One region of the Streptomyces sp. NPDC002476 genome, then DNA from elsewhere that is predicted to be linked to it. Evidence: riboswitches for the same ligand, from Rfam matches in the RefSeq annotation. Region 1 holds a riboswitch; the other holds the start of a gene.

Region 1 (8,740 bases):
CTGATCGGGGTCGCCAACGGCACGGCCGACGGAAACGGCACCGATGTCCGGGCCGGGGAACTGGCCCTGGAGGGCAAGGGGCTGTCGGTCGTCGGTACCGAGCTCTACACCCAGGCGCCGGGCGACGGCGAACTCGTCGCGAAGCCGAGGGTGACGACGCTGAAGTCCAACGAGGTGCGCACGTCCGGGCTCCCGTCCATCGACGGCGCCCCCGGTGGTTCGCTGGAGGGCTTCGGCATCCTCGCCGACGGTTTCAACGCCCTCAATCCGATCCTGGGCTTCAAGACCGACGTCCGTATCCGCTCGCACTGCTTCGTGCCGTCCGTCAGTGCGGTCGACATCCGCGACCTGGACACCGACGAGGATCTGTACACGGACATCTCCGCGCTCCCGCGCGAGGACAGCGGGCTCGACGAATTCCGACTGGCCTCCCGGAACGAGGGCCACACCCTCGTGACCGAGGAGCTCTGCACCTGGCTCCTCGACCGGCTCCCGTAGCGTCGCGAACGCCGCGAACCCGCGAAGACCGCGAACGTCGCGGGGCCGTCGTGGGCACATCGCGGGGCCGTCGTGGGGACGTCGTGCCTCACGGCACGGATACGGCGCAGGCCCCCGGGACCAGGAGGTCCCGGGGGCCTGCGCTACAGCGAAGCTGTGCCGGACTTGCCGATCCCGTGGGATCAGAAGTCCATGTCACCGCCCGGCATGCCGCCCGGAGCGGCCGCGGCGGCCTTCTCCGGCTTGTCGGCGATGACGGCCTCGGTGGTGAGGAACAGCGCGGCGATGGACGCGGCGTTCTGCAGGGCGGAGCGCGTGACCTTCGCCGGGTCGATGATGCCCTCGGCGATCATGTCGACGTACTCGCCGGTCGCGGCGTTCAGACCGTGGCCGACGGCCAGGTTGCGCACCTTCTCCACGACGACGCCACCCTCGAGACCACCGTTGACGGCGATCTGCTTCAGCGGGGCCTCCAGGGCCAGCTTGACGGCGTTGGCGCCGGTCGCCTCGTCACCCGAGAGCTCCAGCTTCTCGAAGACGGCCGAGGCCTGGAGCAGAGCCACGCCACCACCGGCGACGATGCCCTCCTCGACGGCGGCCTTGGCGTTGCGCACCGCGTCCTCGATGCGGTGCTTGCGCTCCTTCAGCTCGACCTCGGTCGCGGCACCGGCCTTGATGACGGCCACGCCGCCGGCCAGCTTCGCCAGGCGCTCCTGGAGCTTCTCGCGGTCGTAGTCCGAGTCGGAGTTCTCGATCTCGGCACGGATCTGGTTGACGCGGCCCTGGACCTGGTCGCTGTCACCGGCGCCGTCGACGATCGTCGTCTCGTCCTTGGTGATGACGACCTTGCGGGCGCGGCCGAGCAGGTCGAGACCGGCGTTCTCCAGCTTGAGACCGACCTCCTCGGAGATGACCTGACCACCGGTGAGGATGGCGATGTCGCCGAGCATGGCCTTGCGGCGGTCGCCGAAGCCCGGGGCCTTGACGGCGACGGACTTGAAGGTGCCACGGATCTTGTTGACGACCAGGGTCGACAGGGCCTCGCCCTCGACGTCCTCGGCGATGATCAGCAGCGGCTTGCCGGACTGCATGACCTTCTCCAGCAGCGGAAGGAGGTCCTTCACGTTGCTGACCTTGGAGTTGACGATGAGGATGTACGGGTCGTCGAGGGACGCCTCCATACGCTCCATGTCGGTGGCGAAGTACGCCGAGATGTAGCCCTTGTCGAAGCGCATACCCTCGGTGAGCTCCAGCTCCAGACCGAAGGTCTGGGACTCCTCGACGGTGATGACGCCTTCCTTGCCGACCTTGTCCATAGCCTCGGCGATGAGCTCACCGATCTGGGTGTCGGCGGCGGAGATGGAGGCCGTCGAAGCGATCTGCTCCTTGGTCTCCACGTCCTTGGCCTGCTCCAGGAGAGCGGCGGAGACGGCCTCGACGGCCTTCTCGATACCCCGCTTGAGGGCCATCGGGTTGGCACCCGCGGCGACGTTGCGCAGACCCTCGCGGACGAGAGCCTGGGCGAGAACGGTGGCGGTGGTCGTACCGTCGCCGGCGACGTCGTCCGTCTTCTTGGCGACCTCCTTGACCAGCTCCGCACCGATCTTCTCGTACGGGTCCTCCAGCTCGATCTCCTTGGCGATGGACACACCATCGTTGGTGATCGTGGGGGCGCCCCACTTCTTCTCAAGGACGACGTTGCGACCCTTGGGGCCAAGGGTGACCTTGACGGCGTCAGCGAGCTGGTTCATGCCGCGCTCGAGACCGCGCCGGGCCTCCTCGTCGAACGCGATGATCTTGGCCATGTGAAGTGGTCCTCCCGGACAGGGGTGGATTTTCTCCGGACCGAGTGGCGCCCGCGACGGACGGCCTGCGTACCGGTGGTTCCTTGCCCCACCGGAGCTGCGGACCTCACCGGCCCGGCCCAAGTTCTGTCACTCTCACCCGGAGAGTGCTAACGCCAATGATTAGCACTCGACCCCCGAGAGTGCAAGCGTCCCCCTCGGGATGTGGACAACCCCGGACGCCGGATCCAGGCGGAGGGCGGACACCCCGCAACCCGTACGGGCGCGCGGTCCCGGCCTGTTCCCCGACACGCCGGGCGCCCGGGAACGTTCCCGGGCGCCCGGGCTCCCGGAAGGTTCCGGGAACGCACGCAGGGCCCGCCCCCTGGGTGCTCCCCGGGTACGGGCCCTGCGTACGTGAGTGGTGTCGTTGGTGGCCGACCGCGCCGAACTCAGCCGACGGCGAGCTTGACCATGTCCGCCTGCGGCCCCTTCTGGCCCTGCGAGATCTCGAACTCAACTCGCTGACCCTCTTCGAGGGTGCGGTAGCCGTCCATCTGGATCGCGCTGTAGTGGACGAAAACATCCGCACCACCGTCGACCGCGATGAAGCCGTACCCCTTCTCCGCGTTGAACCACTTGACGGTGCCCTGAGCCATGCCTAACTCCCCTATTACTGGCCCTTGCGCAGGACCGCACTTCGCGGACCCGGGTCAGAACTCACCCTCCGACAGGAGAGGGTGTGTGCGCCGGAACGCGTCGACCGCGGCTGAATGTATCTGCCCAACTGCCCTCTGCAACAGGTCAATCGGACGAGAATTCTGGGCAGCACCGATCGCCCGGAACTGAAGAATTCACAAGATCCCGGGGCAAGTCGGGCCGGACAAAGGTGACTTATGACGCAGGAAGATCGCACACTTTGGCCACTTCTCATCGTGACCGGGCGCATTCTCATTGGCGGGCGGCACGCGAAGCTGGGGGACTTCCCCCACTCTACCCCGCTCAACCATGCAGAATTGCCCCCTCCGTTTTCTCCCGGAGAGGGCAATTCGGATAACTCGTGAAGCCGTCCCCCGCCGGAGACCGGCCAATGACCGACGACGGCGACCGACCGGTGGCCGACCGCGGTGCGGGGAGCCTTCGGACCGTCAGCAGCCGCCCGCCACGGCGGGGATGATCGAGATGCCGGCGCCGTCCGGGGTCGCCGTCCCCAGGCCGTCCTCGAAGCGCACGTCGTCGTCGTTCACGTACACGTTCACGAAGCGGCGCAGCTTGCCCTGGTCGTCCAGGACCCGGACGGCGATGCCCGGGTGGTTGCGCTCCAGGGACTCGATGACCTGGGAGAGGTTCTCGCCCTCTGCCGGGACCTCGGACCGGCCGCCCGTGTAGGTGCGGAGGATGGTGGGGATGCGGACCTTGACGCTCATGGTGGGTGTGCCTTTCTTCGGTCGCGGTGGGGATCAGGCGGTGGCGAGGCCGGCGGCGCGGAACGCGTCCAGGCTCGGGCGGATCGTCGCGGTCGCCTGCGAGGTGGCGGCCACCGCGTCCAGGGTCTTGAGGCCGTCACCGGTGTTGAGGACGACGGTGGTCAGCGACGGGTCGAGCACGCCGTTCTCGATCAGCTTCTTCGTCACGCCGACCGTCACCCCGCCCGCCGTCTCGGCGAAGATGCCCTCGGTACGGGCCAGCAGCTCGATCGCGTCGACGATCCGCTCGTCGTCCACGTCCTCGACCGCGCCGCCGGTGCGCCGGGCGATGTCCAGGACGTACGGGCCGTCGGCCGGGTTGCCGATCGCCAGGGACTTGGCGATGGTGTCGGGCTTCTGGGGCCGTACGACGTCGAGTCCGGCCTTGAACGCGGTGGAGACCGGGGAGCACCCCTCGGCCTGGGCGCCGAAGATCTTGTACGGCCTGTCCTCGACCAGCCCCAGCCCGATCAGCTCCTGGAGTCCCTTGTCGATCTTCGTGAGCTGCGAGCCGGACGCGATCGGGATGACGATCTGGTCGGGCAGGCGCCAGCCGAGCTGCTCGCAGATCTCGTACGCCAGGGTCTTGGAGCCCTCCCCGTAGTACGGGCGCAGATTGACATTGACGAAGCCCCAGCCCTCCCCGAGCGGGTCGCCGATGAGCTCCGAGCAGAAGCGGTTGACGTCGTCGTAGTTGCCCTCGATGCCGACCAGCTCGCCGCCGTACACCGCGGCCATGACGACCTTGCCCTGCTCCAGGTCGTGCGGGATGAACACGCAGGAGCGGAAGCCGGCGCGGGCGGCGGCGGCGCCCACCGCACCGGCGAGGTTGCCGGTGGAGGAGCAGGAGAGAGTGGTGAAACCGAAGGCGCGGGCGGCCTCGACGGCGATCGCGACGACGCGGTCCTTGAAGGAGTGCGTCGGGTTGCCGGAGTCGTCCTTGACGTACAGGCCACCGGTGACGCCCAGCTCGCGGGCGAGGTTGTCGGCCTTGACCAGCTTGGTGAAGCCGGGGTTGAGGTTGGGCTTCTCCGCGACATCGGCGGGGACCGGCAGCAGCGGCGCGTACCGCCAGATGCTGTTCGGTCCGGCCTCGATGCGCTTCCTCAGCTCCTCCGGGGAGCCGGTCGGCAGGTCGTACGCCACTTCGAGCGGCCCGAAACAGGACGCGCAGGCGAAGATCGGGCCGAGTGCGAAACGCTCGCCGCATTCGCGGCAGGAGAGCGCCGCGGCGGGTCCGAGATCGAGGTCGGCGGGCGCGGTGCCGGCGGAGGAATCATCGGCGGAAGAGGTGTTCGCTGGGGCGGTCGCAGCGGTCTGCACGGCCATGATGGCGGAGGCCCTTTCTCCTCATCTTCCTTGCGACGCGTTTCGTCGCAAGCCGGAATTGGCACCTTCCCCACCGTGACCTCGCGGTCGGCAGGAGGGTTGCCGGGACGTCAACGGGCCGTTCCCTCAGTCCCTCTGGATGAGCGCTGTGGCACTGGAGCGATGCTCCAGGCATTTGTCGGCGGACCGACCCCGGCATGCGACGGTCGTCCGCGTTGTTCAAGACTGTAACCGAAGCACCGGACTGCTGAGACAGTCGTCCGAACCGCGAGATGGATCACATACAGGGAGTATCGACCGTGCTGGAAGAGGTCGAAAGCTGGCTGACCAGGCGTTCCTGGTCGGCCGCCGACCGTCCGCTGGACCGCCTCCTGGCTGCCAAGGCGAAGGACCCGCGGCGCGGGAGCGTGAGTGTCGTCCTGCCGGCACTGAACGAGGAGGCGACGGTCGGCGGGATCGTCACGACGATCCGGCGCGAGCTCATGGAGAAGGTCCGGCTGGTCGACGAACTCGTGGTGATCGACTCCGGTTCCACGGACGCCACCGCGAAGGTGGCCCGGGAAGCCGGCGCCCGGGTGGTGCACCGGGACGGCATACTCCCCCGGATACCCGCCGTGCCTGGCAAGGGCGAGGTGCTGTGGCGCTCGCTCCTGGTGACGCACGGTGACATCGTCTGCTTCGTCGACGCCGATCTGCGGGACTTCTCGGCCGACTTCGTCTCCGGCATCGTCGGCCCGCTGCTGACCGACCCGGAGGTCTGCCTCGTCAAGGCGATGTACGACCGGCCGTTCGGCGACGGCCCGGCCGGCCCTGCCGAACCCGCCCCCGGCGGGGCCGCGGCCCAGGGGGGACGGGTCACGGAACTGGTGGCCCGGCCGCTGCTCAATCTGCACTGGCCGCGGCTGGCCGGTTTCGTCCAGCCGCTGGGCGGCGAGTACGCGGCACGCCGCTCCCTGCTCGAACAGTTGCCCTTCCCCGTCGGGTACGGGGTGGAGCTGGGCCTCCTCGTGGACGCGCTGCACACGGTGGGCCTGGACGCGCTGGCCCAGGTCGACGTGGGTGTGCGCAGACACCGCCACCAGGACGGCCAAGCACTCGGCCGGATGGCGGCGGCGATCTACCGGACCGCCCAACTTCGCTTGTCCCGGGGGCACTTGGTGCGCCCCGCGCTGACCCAGTTCGAGCGCGGCGAGCACGGCTTCGTACCGCGCACCCATCCGGTGGACACCGAGGAGCGGCCCCCGATGCGCGAGATCGAGGAGTACGTCCAGCGCCGCGCAGCGTGACGCAAGCGCGCACCGTACGACACCCCCGCGGGGCCACGGAAACCATGGGACGTCCATGGGGCACCCACGGGCACACGGGGAACCGCCGGTAACCACGGGAGCCGTGCGCACGCCACCCGGGCGCCGCCGGACGTTGTCCGGCTTCGCACGTTTGAGTGGTTCGTGATCGGGCTAGATTGCGCAACATGGTCTCCGAGCGCGAAGCCCAGTCCGCCGAAGCCGGTGCCGTCCGGGCCGGCGCTGCCGAAGCCGGCGTTCTCGTCGCGTCGAACCGCGGCCCGGTGTCGTACACCCTGGAGACCGACGGGTCGCTCGACGCGAAACGCGGCGGGGGCGGGCTCGTCTCCGGGCTGAGCGCCGTCGACGACAAACTGTGGGTGTGCGCCGCGCTCGGCGACGGGGACCGCGAGGCGGTCCGGCGCGGGGTGGGCGAGCCGGGCGTGCGGATGCTCGACATCGACCCGGCCGTCCACGCGGACGCGTACAACGGCATCGCGAACTCGGTGCTCTGGTTCGTCCACCACATGCTGTACCAGACCCCGCTGGAGCCGGTCTTCGACCCGGAGTTCCGACGGCAGTGGGCATCGTTCGAGACGTACAACCGGGCCTTCGCCGAGGCGCTCGCCGAGGAGGCGGGCCGGGGCGCCGCGGTCCTGGTGCAGGACTACCACCTGGCGCTGGTGCCCGGCATGCTCCGCGAACTCCGCCCCGACCTGCGGATCGGCCACTTCTCGCACACCCCGTGGGCGCCCGTCGACTACTTCCGGCTGCTCCCCGACGACATCGCGGAACAGCTCCTGCGCGGCATCCTGGGCGCCGACCGGGCGTGCTTCCTCACCCGGCGCTGGGCCGACGCGTTCACCGCCTGCTGCGCAAAGTTCCTGGGCGGCACGGGACGGACCGGGATCGGGGTGCACGGACTCGGCGCGGACGCCGACTTCCTGCGCCGGCGCGCGCACGAGGCGGACGTGGACGAGCGGATGGCCGCGCTGCGCGAGCAGATCGGCCCCGGACGGAGGACGATCGTGCGGGTGGACCGGACGGAGCTGTCCAAGAACATCGTGCGCGGCCTGCTCGCCTACCGCACGCTCCTCGAAGAACGGCCCGAATGGCGGGAGCGCGTCGTCCATGTCGCCTTCGCCTACCCGTCGCGGCAGGACCTGGCCGTCTACCGCGACTACACCGCAGAGGTCCGGCAGGTCGCCGACGCGATCAACGAGGCGTACGGCACACCGGGCTGGACACCGGTCGTGCTGCACGTCAAGGACGACTTCGCGCGCTCGCTCGCCGCGTACCGGCTGGCCGACGTGGCCCTCGTCAACCCGATCCGCGACGGCATGAACCTGGTCGCCAAGGAGGTCCCGGTCGTCTCCGACCACGGCTGCGCGCTGGTGCTGTCACGGGAGGCAGGGGCGTACGAGGAACTGGGCGACGACGCGGTCGTGGTGAACCCGTACGACGTGTCCGCGACGGCGCGCGCCCTGCACGAGGCGCTGACGATGGCGGACGGCGAACGCGCCGAGCGCACGCGGCGGCTGACCGCGGCGGCGGTCGCACTGCCGCCGCAGCAGTGGTTCCTGGACCAGCTGGCCGCGCTGCGCGACTGATTCTCCCGGCGGGGAGCGAAGCGGGCGGCCCTGGGACGACCGGCCGGGGCCGGGCACAGCCGACGGAACGGCCGCGGGCGGCCGGGACGATCGGGCCGACGGGGACGGCCCGGGGCGGCCGGAACCCACGGATCCGGTTGTGGGCGGAGCCTGCGGAGCCGGTGCGGGCGAAACCCGCGGATCCGGTGTTGACGCTCCCGTCAACGAGACGCGACCGTGCGCAGTTCCAGCTCGTGTCTCGCCTCACTCCGCAACAACTCCTCCAAGTGGTGCAGCGTGGTGATGAGCGGGTCGTCGCGGTCGAGCACACGACCGGCAAGGCCGATCAACGAGTCGTCCTCGTGAGGCGTCGACCAGTCGAACAGCAGGCTGCACAGCGCTTCGCTGCTCTCGTCCCGATCGGCCACCATGCGCAGACCGAGCCATCTGCGCTCCACCCGGTGCCTCAGAAGCGAGGCAAAGGTCCGGATGCAGTGCCACGGATCGTCGGCACCCGTACCGGACATCAGTCGCGCGACCAGATCCTCGTACAGCTCCGCTGTTCCCAGGCTCAGCGCGCGCGCACCCACGTACGCCCAGCGGTCCGATCCCGTGCCGCCTCCGTAGGCCTCCCAGCGCGGGTTCCACAGCAGCCGGGTGAACGCGGCGCGCCCGGCGTCACCGTGCAGGGCGATGCCCAGGATCAGCCCACCGTTGCAATCTGTGGACGCGGCCCCCTCGCCCCATTCGACGAGCCTCTTCAGCCATGCCGGATCACCCGTCTTCGTCGC
Region 2 (8,740 bases), on a different contig from region 1:
GTCGCCCTGTTCTTCACACTGTCGATGCTGGCGACGATCGGCTTCATCGCGTCGTACGTCATCTTCCCGGTCGACAAGATCGTGTACATCTGGCCCTTCGGCCATGTGAGCGTGCTCAACTTCTCCCTGGGCCTGACCCTGGGCGTGGCGCTCTTCGCGATCGGTGCCGGGGCCGTCCACTGGGCGCGCACCCTGATGTCCGACGTGGAGGTCGCCGACGATCGTCACCCGATCGAGGCCGAGCCCGAGGTCAAGGCGAAGGTCCTGGCGGACTTCGCCGAGGGGGCCAAGGAGTCCGCGCTCGGTCGGCGCAAGCTGATCCGCAACACCATGTTCGGCGCGCTGGCCCTGGTGCCGCTCTCCGGTGTGGTGCTGCTGCGCGACCTCGGCCCGCTGCCGGAGAACAAGCTCCGCAAGTCGCTGTGGGCCCAGGGCAAGCAGCTCATCAACATGAACACGATGGAGCCGCTGCGTCCCGAGGACGTCGCCGTCGGTTCGCTGACCTTCGCCATGCCCGAGGGCCTGTCGGAGGACGCGGAGGACTTCAACAACCAGATCGCCAAGGCGGCGCTGATGATCGTCCGGATCCGTCCGGAGGACATCAAGGACGCGCGCGAGCGCAAGTGGGGGCACGAGGGGATCGTGGCCTTCTCCAAGATCTGCACCCACGTCGGCTGCCCGATCAGCCTTTACGAGCAGCAGACGCACCACGTGCTCTGCCCCTGCCACCAGTCCACCTTCGACCTCTCCGACGGCGCCCGCGTCATCTTCGGCCCGGCCGGTCACGCCCTTCCGCAGCTGCGTATCGGCGTGAACAGCGAGGGCAACCTCGAAGCGCTCGGTGACTTCGAAGAGCCCGTCGGTCCTGCATTCTGGGAGCGCGGATGAGTACTGCGACCACGCAAGCCCCCGGCTCCTCGGCGCCGGGCAATCGCAAGGCACCCGCCGGTGAGCGGGTGGCCGACTGGGCGGACGGCCGGCTGGGGATCTACACCCTGGCCAAGGCCAACATGCGCAAGATCTTCCCGGACCACTGGTCCTTCATGCTCGGGGAAGTCGCGCTCTACAGCTTCATCATCATCATCCTCACGGGTGTGTATCTGACGCTGTTCTTCCACCCGAGCATGAACGAGGTCGTGTACCACGGCTCGTACGAGCCGATGCAGGGCATCAAGATGTCCGAGGCCTACGCCTCGACGCTGGACATCAGCTTCGATGTCCGCGGTGGTCTGCTGGTCCGCCAGATCCACCACTGGGCCGCGCTGATCTTCCTGGCCGCCATGTTCGTGCACATGATGCGCGTCTTCTTCACGGGCGCCTTCCGCAAGCCGCGCGAGATCAACTGGCTGTTCGGTTTCCTGCTGTTCGTGCTCGGCATGTTCACCGGTTTCACCGGCTACTCGCTCCCGGACGACCTGCTGTCCGGTACGGGTATCCGCTTCACCCAGGGCGCGATCCTGTCCGTGCCGATCGTCGGCACGTACATCTCGATGTTCCTGTTCGGCGGCGAGTTCCCCGGCCACGACTTCGTCGCCCGGTTCTACTCGATCCACATCCTGCTGCTGCCGGGCATCATGCTCGGCCTCGTGGTGGCGCACCTGATCCTGGTCTTCTACCACAAGCACACGCAGTTCCCCGGCCCCGGCCGCACCCAGAAGAACGTCGTCGGCATGCCGCTGCTGCCGGTGTACATGGCGAAGGCGGGCGGATTCTTCTTCCTGGTCTTCGGCATCATCGCGATCATCTCGGCCATCGCCACGATCAACCCGGTCTGGTCCATCGGCCCGTACCGGCCGGACCAGGTGTCCACCGGCGCCCAGCCCGACTGGTACATGGGCTTCGCCGAGGGTCTGATCCGAGTGATGCCTGGCTGGGAGATCAACCTGTGGGGTCACACGCTCGCCCTGGGCGTGTTCATCCCGCTGGTGTTCTTCGGACTGGTGCTCGTGATCATCGCGGTCTACCCGTTCCTCGAGTCCTGGGTCACCGGTGACAAGCGCGAGCACCACCTGCTGGACCGCCCGCGCAACGCCCCGACCCGGACGGCCTTCGGCGTCGCCTGGATCACCGTCTACGTCATCGTCTTCATCGGCGGTGGCAACGACCTGTGGGCCACGCACTTCCACATGTCGATCAACGCCATCACCTGGTTCATCCGGATCTTCATCTTCGCGGGCCCGGTCATCATGTTCATCGTCACCCGGCGGATCTGCCTCGGCCTCCAGCGCCGCGACAAGGAGAAGGTGCTGCACGGGCGCGAGTCCGGCATCATCAAGCGCCTGCCGCACGGTGAGTTCGTCGAGATCCACGAGCCGCTCGGTCCCGAGCAGCTGCACACGCTCACCGCGCACGAGCAGTACGAGCCGCTCGCGATCGGCCCGACGGTCGACGAGAACGGTGTCGAGCGCAAGGTCTCCGCGATGCAGAAGCTGCGCGCCCGGCTCAGCAAGGGCTACTACGGCGAGAACAACCAGATCGCCAAGCCCACCGTCGAGGAGTACAAGGAGATCACCAGCGGCCACGGTCACCACTGATCGCCTGAACTGATCGCCACAGCAGGGGCCCCGTCCATCCGATGGACGGGGCTCTTCGCTGTCCTCCGCCCTGGATAGGGTGGGAGCCGAACCTCTTATCGGCTGTGGACCCCAGGAGCGGACCATGAACGTTGTGACCCCGGTCGGCGGCGACAGCGTGGCGGACCGTTCCTGGCCCGGCGTGCTGAACCCGCTGCTGCGCGGCGAGGACCTGAGCGCGGACGACACCGCGTGGGCGATGGACCGCATCATGAGCGGCGAGGCCACCGACGTGCAGATCGCCGGTTTCGCGGTGGCCCTGCGCGCCAAGGGCGAGACGGTCGACGAGGTGTCCGGCCTGGTGCGCGCGATGTACGAGCACGCCAACACCATCGACGTCCCCGGCCGCACGGTCGACATCGTCGGCACCGGCGGCGACCTCGCCAAGACGGTCAACATCTCCACGATGTCGGCGATCGTCATCGCGGGCTCCGGCGCCAAGGTCGTCAAGCACGGCAACCGCGCCTCCTCGTCGGCGAGCGGCTCCTCCGACGTGCTGGAGAGGCTCGGCGTCAACCTGGACCTCGGCGCGCGGCGCGTGGCCGAGGTCGCCGAGGAGGCGGGCATCACCTTCTGCTTCGCCGTGAAGTTCCACCCGGCGCTGCGGTACGCGGCCCGTGCCCGCAAGGAGCTGGGAGCCCAGACCACGTTCAACGTCCTCGGCCCGCTCACCAACCCGGCCCGGGTACGTGCCCAGGCCGTCGGCGTCGCCGATCTGCGGATGGCACCCATCGTCGCCGGCGTCCTCGCCGAACGGGGCAACTCGGCGCTCGTCTTCCGCGGCGACGACGGGCTCGACGAGCTGACGACGACCGCGACCTCACGGGTCTGGGTGGTCCGCGACGGAGCGGTGCGCGAGGAGGCGTTCGACCCGCGCGACATAGGTCTGGAACTGGTCCCGGCCCAGGCGTTGCGCGGCGGCGACCCCTCGTACAACGCGGATGTGGCCCGCCGGGTGCTGACCGGTGAGCACGGGCCCGTACGCGAGGCCGTGCTCCTCAACTCGGCCGCGGCGCTGGTGGCCCTGGACCCGACGGACGGCACGCTGAACGAGCAACTCGCCGCCGGGATCGAGAAGGCCGCCGAGTCCATCGACTCCGGGGCGGCACGGCGCGCGCTGGAGCGCTGGGTGGCGGCCAGCAACGCCTGAGCGCCTGTCGGGTGAGCCGCGATCGGACATCCGACAGCCTCTGAACCGAGGGAATGTGCCGCAGGGCGCGGTCCGGATCCTGGACCGCGCCCTTGCGCGTTCGCATCCATATGGCAGGATGCAGGCAGGTCATGAGTGACAGCGACTACGGCCCCGGCCCGCTGTCCGGCAACCCTCCGTCCGTGGCGGGGTGCCCCGGGTGAAGACCAGGCCGCAGGCAGCGAGGTCTGCGGCAAGCGCGGGCCCCTCGGCATCGGTGAATGCCAACCCCCGGGGTCCTGGTCCCTAGGGAGTCTCTTGTGAGCACGCGAATGCGCTAGGGCGTTCTCGCCCTTCTCCGCACCCTTTCTCTTTCCGCTGCGCTGCCGCGTATCCGCCGGCGCATGCGTTTCGCCTGCCTTCTACGGGAGTTCGCCATGTCTGTCCTCACCGCTGCCGCCGACCAGTCGATTTATAACCCTCTGCCGGTTCTGGGTAAGGATGTAATGGTTCCGCTGGTCACGGGTGGTGAAGTCACCTATGCCGCGCTCGACTACGCCGCCAGCGCCCCGGCCCTCCAGCGCGTCTGGGACGACGTCGCCGCGTACGCCCCGTACTACGGCAGCGTCCACCGCGGCGCCGGGTACCTCTCGCAGCTCTCCACGGACCTCTTCGAGAACAGCCGCGAGACCGTCGCGGAGTTCCTCGGCTGCCGCCCCGACGACCAGGTCGTCTTCACCCGCTCGACCACCGATTCGCTCAACCTGCTGGCCGCGGTGGTCCCCGCCGACTGCCAGGTGTTCGTGTACGAGACCGAGCACCACGCCTCGCTGCTGCCGTGGCGCGACGCCCGGGTGACGTACCTGGACGCCCCGCGCACCCCGGCCCAGGCCGTCGAGACGCTGGAGCGGGCGCTCGCCGACCGCGATCCCTACGGCCCCGCGCTGGTCTGCGTCACGGGCGCCTCCAACGTCACCGGCGAACTGTGGCCGGTCAAGGAGCTGGCGGCCGCCGCGCACGCGCACGGCGCCCGGATCGTGCTGGACGCCGCGCAGCTCGCCCCGCACCACCCCGTCGACATCACCGACCTGGACGTCGACTGGGTCGCCTTCTCCGGGCACAAGCTGTACGCGCCGTTCGGCTCGGGCGTGCTCGCGGGCCGGGCCGACTGGCTCCGGGACGCCGAGCCGTACCTGGCCGGCGGCGGCGCCTCGCGCACGGTCGCCCGCCGGGCCGACGGCGGTGTGGACGTCGAGTGGCAGACCACCTCGGCCCGTCACGAGGCCGGTTCCCCCAACGTCATCGGCGTGTACTCCATCGCCTCCGCCTGCAAGGCGCTCACCGAGGCGGGCTTCGACGACCTGGTCGCCCGGGAGCAGCACCTCGTCGCCACCGTCCGCGCCGGGCTCGCCGAGGTCCCCGAGGTCACGGTGCTCTCGCTGTTCGGCGACGACGCCCCGCGGGTCGGTGTCATCTCGTTCGTGGTGGAGGGCTGGAACAGCTCGCACTTCGCCGCGGCGCTCTCCGCCGAGTACGGCATCGGGGTGCGCGACGGACTGTTCTGCGCCCACCCGCTGGTCCGTACGCTGCTGGGCAGCGACCCGCAGGAGGTCGGCGAGTGCGGCGCTCCCGAGGCCGCGCCGGGAGAAACGTCGCTCAACGCGATCCGGGTGAGCTTCGGCGCCGGTACGCCCGACGAGCACATCGAGCGCTTCGTGCGGGCGGTCAAGGAGCTGGTCGGTCGGGGCGCCCGGTGGACCTACCGCACCGAGGGCGGTCGCTGCGTGCCGGACCGGGGCTGAGAGCCTGTCGGGCGACCTCTGACCGGGCGGCCACGCCCTGGGGCGTGCGCTTTCCGGTCGAAGGCCGCCCGACAGGCTCTGAGAGTGCGTGACCCCGGTGGAGGCGGCGGGGCCGCCTCCACCGGGGTGCGGGAGGCGGCCTCTACGCGTCGAGGCCGATGTTGAAGGCGGCCTCCAGGTCGTGCTGCGAGTAGGTGCGGAAGGCCACGTGCGTGTCGGTGGCCTCGACGCCGGGGATCTTGCTGATCCGGCCGGGGATGACGTCCGCCAGGTCGTCGTGCCGGGCCACCCGGACCATGGCGATCAGGTCGTAGGTGCCGGTGACGGAGAAGACCTCGCTGACGTTGTCCAGCGCGGCGATGGCCTCGGCGATCTCGGGAATCCGGTCCACGCTGGTCTTGACGAGCACGATCGCGCTGATCACGGCTGGTTCTCTCCCTCGGTGGCCGCTGCTGGGGCCTTCACTCTATCCGCACGCCGGTAGCGCCCCCATGCGTAGAGGAAGCCGAGCGCGAAGCCGACCACATGGGCCAGATAGGCCACGCCGGGCCCGCCGTCGACGGAGTTCCGGACCGCCAGCCACTGCAGGACGAACCAGAAGATCAGGACGATCCAGGCGGGGAAGCGCAGCGGCAGGAAGAAGAGGAACGGGAACAGGCTGGTGACCCGGGCCCTGGGGAACAGGTACAGGAAGGCCCCCAGTACCGCCGAGATGGCCCCCGAGGCGCCGACCAGGGTCTGGTCGGACGTGGCGTGCGCGGCGGCGTAGGCGGTCAGCGCGAGATAGCCGCACACCACGTAGAAGAGGGTGAACTCGGCGCGGCCCATGCGCTGCTCGGTCATCGCCCCGAACACGTACAGGAACAGCATGTTCCCGAGCAGATGCAGCCAGCTGCCGTGCACGAAGAGGGCGGTGAGCGGGGTGAGCAGGACGCGCCCCGAGCCGTTCCACAGCTCGTTCGGGATCACCCCCCAGCGTTCGAAGTAGCCGGCCTGCGCGGCGAGCACGGCGTCGGCGGTGCCCTGGGGCGGGCGGAGGCCGGAGAGCGGGCCGAGCACGAAGATCAGGCAGCACGCCGCGATCAGGGTGTGGGTGACCAGCGGGCCGCCGGAGGTGACCGTCCGTAGGAGTCCGCTGGTCAGCCTGCCGGCCGCAACTCGCAGATCGATCATGAACAGAGCATGACGCAAGCGGAGGGAACGGGACAGACCGCCTCGCCGTGTCGGGCGGACACGGCGAGGCCGTAGGGTTAAGAGGGGCCGGTGGTGAGCAGAGCGGCCCTTCGTACGGCAGGACAATCCGCAGTTCGACGGCGCACCGCGAGATCCTTGAAACAGACGGCACCAGGCTCGATGAAAGAGGACGCAACGATGACGACGGTTCCGCAGCCGACCGACGGGACCCGCTGGCGCTGCACGCTCTGCGGAAATCTCACACGCTTCGACGTGACGCGTTCCTCCAAGGTCGTCGAGTACGTCCATCTCGACCTGGCCGGGGAAGCGACCGTGGAGGAACGCGAGGTGGTCAGTGAGACCATCGAGTCGGTGCGTTGCCGTTGGTGCAACGCGGTGGACCAGATCGAACTGGTCGCCAGGCCGGGTGCCGACTCCTGACGGAGCCGCGCACAGACAATCGATTTTGAGGTGACGGATGGTGGAGCGGTCCGCAAGCGGCGCCGAACCGGCCGAGGCGGCCGACGGCGCTGTCGAGGCGCTCGACCGCCCGCTGCCCGAAGGCGTGCGACGGCGGGTCGTCGCGCTGGTCTCGGACGCGTTCGGCGGTCTGACGGTCGGTGAACTCCCGGCCCCGCTGAGACAGTACGCCCGCTTCACGCCGACCCGGCGTGCCAAGTTCGCCGGGAACGCGATGGCGGCGGCGCTGGAGAGCGACGCGCTGTTCCGGCAGCGTATCGGTGAACGGCTGGGGGAGCGGCAGCCGGAGCTGGCCCGTGCGCTGGAGTCCGGTTCGCCGCCCGCCGCCGCCGATCCCGTCGACGTCGCCGCGGCCGCCTATGTGCTGCGCCCGGCGGGCTGGGTGAAGCTGGTCGCCGCCGCGGGCGAGGAGGTCCAGCGCGCCGAGGCCGAACGCGCCGACGAGGCGAGTCGCCGCGAGCTGGAGCGGCTGCGCGAGGAGCTCGCCCAGGCCCGTGCCCAGACCAGGAGTGAGACGGAACGGCTGCGCGCCGAACTGGACGCCGCCCGCAAGGAGGCCGACTCCCTCCAGCGCAAACTGCGCAGCGCGGTCAACGACGTCAGGCGCGGCGAGGCCGCGCTGCGCCGCAGCCGGGCGGAGACCGACGCCGTGCGCGCCGAGGCGGCCGCCCAGCTCTCCGCGGCGGAGAGCGAGACCCGTCGGCTCAAGGCGCGGCTCGGCGAGGCCGAGGCGTCCGCCGAGGCGGGCCGCAGGGCCGCGCGGGAGGGGCGCTCGGTCGAGGACATGCGGCTGCGGCTGCTGCTGGACACGGTGCTCGACGCGGCCAGGGGGCTGCGCCGTGAACTGGCCCTGCCGCCGGCCTCGATCCGCCCGGCGGACGGGGTCGACGCGGTCGAGCCCGGCCGGATGTCGCCCAAGGACATTGCCGCCAGGGCGCTTTCGGAGACCGATCCGGCCCTGCTCGACCAGTTGCTCGCGCTGCCGCAGGCGCACCTGATCGTGGACGGCTACAACGTCACCAAGACCGGCTACCCTCAACTGCCGTTGGAGAAGCAGCGCTTGAGGCTGCTGGGCGGCCTCTCGGTGCTCGCCGCGCAGACCGGCGCGGAGATGACCTGTGTCTTCGACGGGGCCGAACTCGCCGCCCCGGTGCTGCTCGCGCCGCCGCGCGGCGTCCGCGTGCTGTTCAGCAAGCCGGGCGTGACCGCCGACGAGCTGATCCGCCAACTGGCCCGTGCCGAACCGCCGGGACGCCCGGTCGTGGTGGTCTCCACCGACCGCGAGGTCGCCGACGGGGTGGCGAAGGCGGGCGCCCGGCCCGTCGCGTCCGCCTTGCTCCTGAAGCGCCTTTCGCGTGTCTCATGATGGTTGTCGCGACTCGCCGGATTTTATGGAACGGACCGTCAGGTCGCCGCTACGGCCTGTGTGATATGGGTAAAGAAGTACCTGCTGTGGTGAGATTTTTCCGGTGAGGATTTGAACTGATCACAAGTTGGTCACTAGGGTCACCATCGAACCTTCGCTCGGTTGATCACCCATCCGGGGTGACGGCGAAGGAACCGCCGAGTCCGTGACGTGCACG

What was found. Region 1 has a riboswitch for S-adenosylmethionine ahead of thrC (threonine synthase). Riboswitches for the same ligand answer to the same signal wherever they lie in the genome.
Region 2: it holds a riboswitch for S-adenosylmethionine, as region 1 does, so the genes downstream of both, ACFYXM_RS01245 (aminotransferase class V-fold PLP-dependent enzyme) here and thrC (threonine synthase) in region 1, are expected to answer to the same signal.

What each region holds. Positions count from the first base shown of each region.
Region 1 covers NZ_JBIARH010000009.1:162,815-171,554, reverse strand. Annotated here, with positions in the region: gene ACFYXM_RS14080 (esterase/lipase family protein) at 1-498, shown strand, start outside; gene groL (chaperonin GroEL) at 681-2,303, opposite strand; gene ACFYXM_RS14070 (cold-shock protein) at 2,735-2,941, opposite strand; gene ACFYXM_RS14065 (MoaD/ThiS family protein) at 3,431-3,709, opposite strand; gene thrC (threonine synthase) at 3,743-5,077, opposite strand; SAM riboswitch class I at 5,096-5,223, opposite strand; gene ACFYXM_RS14055 (glucosyl-3-phosphoglycerate synthase) at 5,377-6,363, shown strand; gene ACFYXM_RS14050 (trehalose-6-phosphate synthase) at 6,549-7,970, shown strand; gene ACFYXM_RS14045 (hypothetical protein) at 8,171-8,740, opposite strand, start outside.
Region 2 covers NZ_JBIARH010000001.1:280,870-289,609, reverse strand. Annotated here, with positions in the region: gene ACFYXM_RS01260 (Rieske 2Fe-2S domain-containing protein) at 1-888, shown strand, start outside; gene ACFYXM_RS01255 (cytochrome bc complex cytochrome b subunit) at 885-2,534, shown strand; gene trpD (anthranilate phosphoribosyltransferase) at 2,659-3,723, shown strand; SAM riboswitch class IV at 3,851-3,968, shown strand; gene ACFYXM_RS01245 (aminotransferase class V-fold PLP-dependent enzyme) at 4,140-5,504, shown strand; gene ACFYXM_RS01240 (Lrp/AsnC family transcriptional regulator) at 5,647-5,928, opposite strand; gene ACFYXM_RS01235 (rhomboid family intramembrane serine protease) at 5,925-6,677, opposite strand; gene ACFYXM_RS01230 (hypothetical protein) at 6,876-7,118, shown strand; gene ACFYXM_RS01225 (NYN domain-containing protein) at 7,156-8,523, shown strand.